Regions from separate parts of the Stenotrophomonas maltophilia genome, predicted to be linked through region 1. Evidence: predicted binding sites of a transcription regulator. Region 1 holds the regulator's gene; the other holds the start of a gene.

Region 1 (4,197 bases):
TGGTGACCACCGACACCACCCGCATCGGCGCCCGCGAGCAGCTGTACGGCTACGGCCGCCAGCTCGGCATCGCCGTGCACGAAGCCAACAGCGGCACCGACCTGGACCAGCTGCTGGAACGCCTGAAGGACTACAAGCTGGTGCTGATCGACACCGCCGGGCTGGGCCCGCGCGACCGCGCACTGGCCGCCCAGCTGCAGTGGCTGCGCGCCGCCCGCCAGGTGCGCACCCTGCTGGTGCTGCCGGCCAACACCAGCTTCGGCGACATGGACGAGGTGGTCCGCCGCTTCGGCGCCGCCAACCTGCAGGGCCTGGTGCTGAGCAAGCTGGACGAGACCGGCCGCTTCGGCAACGCCCTGTCGGTGGCCGTGGACCACGCCCTGCCGATCACCTGGGTGACCGATGGCCAGGACGTTCCGGACGACCTGCACCGGGCCAGTGCAGCCAATCTTGTACTTCGCCTTGAAGATTTGCGCCGAGCGGCCGATATGCCCTGCAACCCGGAGTTGAACCATGCCGTCGCGTGAGTACGCCAAGCTGACCAAGACCTTCCCGCTGTCGGCGACCCGCAGCGAGCCGCTCGGCCCTGTGCGCACCATTGCCGTGACCGGCGGCAAGGGCGGCGTGGGCAAGACGAATGTGTCCGCGAACCTGGCCGTGGCACTGGCCGGCATGGGCAAGCGCACGCTGCTGCTGGACGCCGACCTTGGCCTGGCCAACATCGACGTGATCCTGGGGCTGAACCCCACCTTTACGCTGGCCGACCTGGTCGCCGGTCGCTGCTCGCTGGACGACGTCATCGTCGAAGGCCCGAACGGCGTGCTGGTGGTGCCGGCCGCATCCGGCCGCCGGCACATGGCCGAGCTGGCCCCGGCCGAGCACGTCGGCCTGGTCAACGTGTTCTCTGAGCTGGAACGTGAACTGGACATCATGGTGGTCGACACCGCCGCGGGCATCACCGACGGCGTACTGACCTTCTGCCAGGCCGCGCAGGACACCGTGGTGGTGGTCTGTGACGAACCGGCTTCGATCACCGACGCCTATGCGCTGATCAAGGTGCTCTCGCGCGAGCGCGGCGTGGACCGCATCCAGGTGGTGGCCAACATGGTGCGCGACCCGAACGAGGGCCGCGTGCTGTACGAAAAGCTGACCCGCGTCTGCGAGAAGTTCCTCGCCGATGTCTCGCTGAACTACCTGGGCTGCGTGCCGCAGGATGACTGGCTGCGCCTGTCGGTGCAGCGCCAGCAGCCGGTGGTGAAGGCCTATCCGTCCAGCCCGGCCGCGCTGGCGATCACCGAGATCGCGCGCCGCACCGCACGCTGGCAGGCGCCGACCGAACCGCGTGGCGGCGTCGAGTTCTTCCTCGAGCGCATCCTCAAGCAGCGCGGGGTGGCCGCATGAAAGGCGCAGCCCAGTACCGGGAGGTCCAGCGCTCGGCGGCCAACGAGGTCATCGCCCAGCACTCGGACCTGGTGCGGCGCATCGCCCACCACCTGGCTGCGCGGTTGCCGGCCAGCGTTGAAGTGGACGACCTGATCCAGGCCGGCATGATGGGCCTGATCGAAGCCTCGCGCAGCTACGACGCCGACCAGGGCGCCTCGTTCGAAACCTATGCCTCGATCCGCATCCGCGGTTCGATGATCGACGAGATCCGCCGTGGCGACTGGGTGCCGCGCTCGGTGCACCGGCGTGCCCGCGATGCCGCCGCCACCATCCGCCGCCTGGAACAGAGCAGTGGCCGCGCCGCCAGCGCCACCGAAGTGGCCGCCGCGATGGAGATGCCGCTGCCCGAATACCTGCGGTTGATGGAAGACGCCGCACGCGGCCAGGTGCTGAGCCTGGAGTCGCGCATCGAGGACCAGGGCGAGCTGGACACCGTCGCCCAGGGCGGCCCGACCCCGCAGCAGGTGCTGGAGCGCGGCGAGTTCGGCCGCGAGCTGGGCAAGGCCATCGGCCACCTGCCCGAGCGCGAACAGCTGGTGCTCTCGCTCTATTACGAGCAGGAACTGAACCTGAAGGAGATCGGCGCGGTGCTCGGCGTGAGCGAGTCGCGGGTCTGCCAGATCCATGGCCAGGCGGTACTGCGCCTGCGTGGCCGATTGAAAATCTTCGAGGCCGCCGACGCCGGCCTGGAAGAATGAACATGCCCGAGGCGGCTGCCCCCGGCCGCCCGGAATGAACAACAAAGGAACTCTGCTTTGAACAAGAACATGCGCATCCTGATCGTCGACGACTTCTCGACCATGCGTCGAATCGTCAAGAACCTGCTGGGCGATCTGGGCTTCACCAACACCGCCGAAGCCGAGGACGGGCATGCCGCGCTGTCGCTGCTGCAGAGCCAGCCGTTCGATTTCGTGGTCACCGACTGGAACATGCCGGTGATGACCGGCATCGAACTGCTGAAGGCGATCCGCGCCGATGCCAAGCTGAAGACCCTGCCGGTACTGATGGTCACCGCCGAAGCCAAGCGCGAGCAGATCATCGAAGCCGCCCAGAACGGCGTGAACGGCTACATCATCAAGCCGTTCACCGCGCAGACGCTGGAAGAGAAGCTCGGCAAGATCTTCGAACGCCTGGCGGCCAGCGCCTGATGGATACCACGGTCGACAAGAACGCCCTCGCCCTGCGCCTGCAGGAAGCCCTGGACGCCCTGGAGTCCGGTGACGAAGCCGCCTGGCGGCAACGCATCGACGGACTGGTCGCGCTGCGTACGCAGCCGATGATGAGCGGCCTCTCGCGGCTGGCCCGCGAGCTGGGACAGGCACTGGGTGAACTGCCGACCGTACCCAGCGAGGCCGGTGAACTGGACGACGCCTGCGCACGCCTTGACCACGTGGTGGCGATGACCGAACAGGCCACGCACCGCACCCTGGACCTGGCCGAGGAATGCCGCAGCCTGACCGAACAACTGCGCGCCGAAGGCCTGCAGCCGGGCCAGGACACGCAGCTCGAGCGCATCCGCCACAACCTGACCGAGATCGCCCTGACCCAGAGCTACCAGGACCTGACCGGGCAGATCATCCGTCGCGTGGTCGGCATCGTCCGCCGCGTGCACGAGGGCTTTGGCGCACTCGGCCTGCCGCCGGAACAGCATCGCACCGATCCGGAACTGGCCGGGCCGGCACTGAAGGGACTGGACCGCCACGCGGTCTCGCAGAACGACGCCGACGACCTGTTGTCGGATCTGGGGCTGTAAGCATGAGCGCGGTATCCGACGACATCACTGCCGATTTCATCATCGAGGCCCAGGAAATCCTGGATCGCCTGGGCGAACAGCTGGTGTCGCTGGAGCAGGCACCGCAGGACACCGAGCAACTCAACGCGGTGTTCCGCGGCTACCACACGCTCAAGGGCGGCGCCGGCTTCCTTGGCGTCACCGCCATGGTCGAGCTGTGCCACGCCGCTGAAGAAGCCCTGGGCATCGCGCGTGCCGGGCAGGCGGTACTGCAGGCCCACCACTTCGACGCCGCCCAGCAGTCGCTGGACTACCTGCAGTCGATGCTGGACGCCGTGTCCTCCGGTACCGAGCCGGGCTATGCGCCGCCGGACCTGATCGCGCAGTTCGACATGCACGGTGGCACTGCCGCGCCGGTCGCTGCGGCCGCGCCTGCGGCAGGCGGCAGCGACCTGATCACCGACGACGAATTCGAGGCCCTGCTCGATCAGCTGCACGGCGGCAACGCGCCGACCGCGGTCGCGCCAGCGAAGAAGGCCGACGACGGCCTGATCAGCGAAGACGAGTTCGAAGCCCTGCTGGACCAGCTGCACGGCGGTGCTGCGCCAGGCGCGAAGCCTGCTGCCGCCATCGCGGCGGCACCCGCCGCCGCACCGCGCCCGGCACCTGTCCCGGCGCCCGCAGCCAAGCCAGCGGCCAAGCCGATGGCCGAGGCCGAGCACACCGTGCGCGTGGACACCAAGCGCCTGGATGCGATCGTCAACCTGATCGGCGAACTGGTGCTTTCCCGCAACCGCCTGAAGACCCTCCGTGCACGCCTGCGCGACGAGGAGCTGGATCGCGCCGTATCGACGCTGGACATCGCCACTGCGCGCCTGCAGTCGGCGGTGATGCGTACCCGCATGCAGCCGGTGGGCAAAGTGTTCTCGCGCTTCCCCAAGGTCGCCCGCGACGTCGCCCGCTCGCTGAAGAAGGAAGTGGACCTTGAGCTGGTCGGTGCCGAGACCGAGCTCGACCGCAAC
Region 2 (4,197 bases), 110 kb from region 1:
GGCAGCGGCTGAAGGCCGGATCGATGCCGGCGGCAGGAACGGCAGGCGCTGTCGGTGCCGAGGCAAGAGCGGCCGCCAGGCCGAGCGTGGTCAGAATGGGCATGGCGTCCTCCGTGTTGCCGTTGCAGGGTCATCTTAGGCGCAGCGTCGCCGTCGAACCTGAAGCGGCGCCGGCTGCCGGCGGCTATATGCCGCGCAACAGGCGCAGGCCATAGGCCGGGCCTTCAGCATCCCAGCGCTGCATGACCTGCAGGCCAGCCGGCTGCAGCAGTGCTTCGAAGCTGTCGTCGGTGTACTTGTGGCTGTATTCGACGCGGATCGGTTCGTCGGCCTCGAAATGGAAGGTGCGGCCATCCAGATGGACGTCCTGTGCCCGCTGGCTGACCAGATCGGTCTCGATGCGCAGTCGCGCGACGCTGTAGCGGGCACGATGGCGGAAGCCATCCAGATCGAAATCGCTGCCGATCTCGCGGTTGAGGCGGGCCAGCAGATTGAGGGTAAAGGCGGCGGTGACACCCTGTGCATCGTTGTAGGCCGCCTCGATCAACGCTGGCTCCTTGTGCAGGTCGATGCCGACCAGGGCCAGGCCATCACGGCCCATGGTCTGGCGCATCGCGCGCAGCAGGGCGACCGCGTCCTCACCTTCAAAGTTGCCCAGCGTAGACCCGGGGAAGAACAGCAACCGCCGCGCGGGTTCGCGTTCGGGCATGGGCACGGCAACGGGACGGGTGAAGTCTGCACAGACCGGCAGCATCTCGACCTCCGGCAGCGCCGGGGCGAGATGGTCGATGCTGGACAGCAGCGCGGCGCGCGAGATCTCGATGGGTGTATAGGCCACCGGTTCACGCAGCGCGGCCAGCAGCAGCGCGGTCTTGCGGCCGCTGCCACTACCCAGTTCCACCACGTGCAGGTGCGGGCCGACGCTGCGGGCGATGTCTGGCAGTACCCGCGAAAGCAGGGCCAGCTCGGTACGCGTGGGGTAGTACTCGCGGGTCTGGGTGATCTGTTCGAACAGGCGCGAGCCACGTGCATCGTAGAAGTACTTGGACGGCAGCTGGCGCGGTGTGCGCGACAACCCGGCCACCACGTCGGTGAGGATCTGCTGGCGGCCGGGGGTGAGATCGGTCAATGCCTGCAGCGCGTCGTGCACCGTACTCATGCGAGGTCCCTGGCCAGGCGCAGGCCGGAGAACTGCCAACGCGCCGGTGGCATGAAGAAGTTGCGGTAGCTGGCGCGCACATGGCCACGGGGCGTGGCGCAGCTACCGCCGCGCAGCACCCATTGGCCACACATGAATTTGCCGTTGTATTCGCCGAGGTTGCCGGCAAAGGGATGGAAGCCCGGATAGGCGCCATAGGCGCTGTGGGTCCATTCCCATACATCGCCGAACAGCTGGCGCAGTCCACCGCCCTGCCCGGCCTGTGGGTGCAGGTGATCGTCATCGGCGAAGTGGCCCCGCACCGGCTGAGACGCGGCCGCAGCCTCCCACTCGAACTCGCTGGGCAGGCGCGCCCCGGCCCAGCGGGCACAGGCGTCGGCCTCGAAGTAGCTGAGATGGCAGACCGGCGCATGCGGGTCCAGTTCGCGCCAACCGCCCAGGGTGTATTCGCGCTGCAGGCTGTCGTCCCAGTACAGCGGGTGCCGCCAGTCTTCGGTTTCACGCAGTGCCCAGCCTTCGCTGAGCCACCAGCGTGGCTCGCGGTAGCCTCCGGCCTCGATGAAGGCGCGGTACTCGGCGTTGCTGAGCGGGCGCTCGGCCAGGGCATGGGAGGGCAGCAGCACGCGATGCGGCGGCGATTCGTTGTCATAGGCGAACGCGGCATGCCGTGGCCAGGCTGCGGCACCGATGGTGATGATGCGTTCGGGCGATTCGATCCAGCCCTGTGCACTGGCAGTGCCGGGGACGGTTGGCAGGTCGTCGCGGTAGGCCGGCTGCAATGGATTGCACCAGAACGCGTGCTTGATGTCGGTGAGCAGCAGCTCCTGGTGCTGCTGTTCGTGCTGCAGGCCCAGCTGCAGGTGCTGCAGCGCCTGATCGTCGAGATCACCCGCGTCCAGCCGTGACTGTACCTGCGCATCGATCTGGCGGCGGTAGTCCTGCACCTGCTGCAGCGAGGGCCGTGACAGCAGCCCGCGCTGCGGCCGCGCGTGGGCCGGGCCGAGGCTCTTGTAGTAGCTGTTGAACAGGTAGTCCCAGGCAGGGTCATGCGCCGGTGCAGGTGGGAAGCCGGCCAGCACGAAACGTTCGAAGAACCAGGTGGTGTGGGCCAGGTGCCATTTACTCGGGCTGGCATCGGGCATGCTCTGCAGCATGGCGTCTTCGGCGCTGAGGGGGGCCGCCAACTGCATGCTGCGGTCCCGCACACGTGCGTACTGGCGGGCGAGATCGCGCTGCGGGGCAGCGACGGCGGTGGCTGCGCTGTCCATCCGGGGAGCATCTGCGCAGCAGGGTGAGTGCGACGTCATGGTTCGACGTCAACGCGTTCACATGCGTGACCATCCCGCATTCAAGAAGCCGGTGCAGAGGCCGCTAACGGCAATGCTGCGGCCGCGTCGTCACCGCGCTGGAATTCCTGCTTGCCCCTGCATCCGCTCCGCCAGCCTGCGCATTACCTGTTCGTGCTGCCCGCCGTGCTGGTTGCCGTGGTGCTGTGGGCGGCACTGGGCAACGAAGACGTGGCCAATCCGGCCCAACGCATCCTGCCCTGGCTGCTGGCCTGCCTCGGCGCCGGCCTTGCGCTGCTCTACCACCAGGTGCGTACGCTCTGCCTGATGCTGGTGGTGGCCGTGATGTTCGCCCTGCTGCACCTGGACGTGGGTGGCTATCTGCGCAACGGTCATGTCACGACGCTGACACCGCTGCGCTTCCATGCCATTTCGGCCTGGCTGCCCTTGCTGTTCGCGGGCCTGGCGTTGTGGCCCGAGCGCGGCCGCCGCCGCCGCGACCTGCTGCTGCGGGGTGTTGCCAGTGGCACCGCGCTGATGATCTTCCTGCTGCTGGCCACGCAGCAACCGCGAGGCATGCACGATCTGCTGTCCAACCGCCACTGGAGCTGGATTCCGGCCGACTGGAACGCGCTGGCACAGCTGCCAGCCCTGCTGTTCCTCCTGGCAACCGCCGCGCTGGGCTGGCAGGCCTGGCGGCATCCGCGGCCGCTGCACACGGCAATGCTGCTGGCCCTGCTGTGCCTGTGGTGGATGCTGCCGCGGGTGTTCCTGCAGCCGGTGCTGCTGCCGGCGCTGGCCAGCGCGGCCTTGCTGCTGATGCTGGGCGCGATGCTGCAGGAGTCCTTCCATATGGCCTTCCGCGATGAACTGACCGGCCTGCCGGGGCGCCGCGCCTTCAATGAGACCCTGCAACGGGCGCGCGGCACCTACAGCATCGCGATGGTGGACGTGGACCACTTCAAATCGTTCAACGACACCCACGGCCACGACACCGGCGACGATGTGCTGCGCCTGGTGGCCTCGCGGCTGGGGCGGGTGGGCGACGGTGGCCGTGCGTTCCGCTATGGCGGCGAGGAGTTCGCGGTGGTGTTCCTGGATCGTCCCGCAGCGGCCTGCGTGGATGCGGTCGAGGCGCTGCGGCAGACTATCGAGGACACCCGCATGCAGCTGCGCGACCGCAGCACCCGCAGCCGCGACGATGAAACGGGACGCCAGCAACGCGGACGCGGCGGGAGCGGGCAGACGGTGCAGGTGACGGTGAGCATCGGCCTGGCGGACAGCCGCGTGGATGAGCGGCCAGCAGCGGTGATCAAGGCTGCCGACCAGGCGCTGTATGCAGCCAAGGACGGCGGCCGCAACCAGGTCCGCGCGCATGCCGGCCAGCGCGTGCTGGCGGTGCGCGGCGGCTGAGGCTCACACGGCGTCGAGGTAGTACCAGCGGCCGTCGACACGCAGGAAGCGGCTGTGCTCTGTCATCTTCACCGCGCTGCCGCCACCCACGCGGTAGCGGGCGGTGAAGCGCACTTCGGCGCTGTCGGCACCGGTGGCCGTGTGTTCGTGCACGGTCAGGCCCAGCCAGTGCGTACGCTGGCCCGGCGCATCATCCAACGCCAGCTCGGCCGGACGGGTGTCCGGGTGCCAGCTCTGGCGCAGGTAGTCCGCCAGCCCCCGCACATAGGCGCTGTAGCGCGATCGCATCAGGCGCTCGGCATCGGGTGCTGCCTCACCGGCATGGAAACGGCCACAGCA

What was found. Region 1 encodes FliA, which starts transcription of late flagellar genes. Its sites were predicted from a motif close to TAAAGTTTNNCNNNCNNNGGCCGATAA; they were not measured.
Region 2: the regulator FliA is predicted to act here: its motif matches at 2,508-2,534, upstream of EZ304_RS20805 (GGDEF domain-containing protein).

The regions. Positions count from the first base shown of each region.
Region 1 is NZ_CP037858.1:82,934-87,130, reverse strand. It holds gene flhF (flagellar biosynthesis protein FlhF) at 1-527, shown strand, start outside; gene EZ304_RS00355 (MinD/ParA family ATP-binding protein) at 514-1,401, shown strand; gene EZ304_RS00350 (RNA polymerase sigma factor FliA) at 1,398-2,141, shown strand; gene cheY (chemotaxis response regulator CheY) at 2,199-2,591, shown strand; gene EZ304_RS00340 (protein phosphatase CheZ) at 2,591-3,196, shown strand; gene EZ304_RS00335 (chemotaxis protein CheA) at 3,199-4,197, shown strand, end outside.
Region 2 is NZ_CP037858.1:4,528,215-4,532,411, reverse strand. It holds gene EZ304_RS20820 (lytic murein transglycosylase) at 1-103, opposite strand, end outside; gene egtD (L-histidine N(alpha)-methyltransferase) at 185-1,159, opposite strand; gene egtB (ergothioneine biosynthesis protein EgtB) at 1,156-2,427, opposite strand; gene EZ304_RS20805 (GGDEF domain-containing protein) at 2,578-3,858, shown strand; gene EZ304_RS20800 (YchJ family protein) at 3,862-4,197, opposite strand, start outside.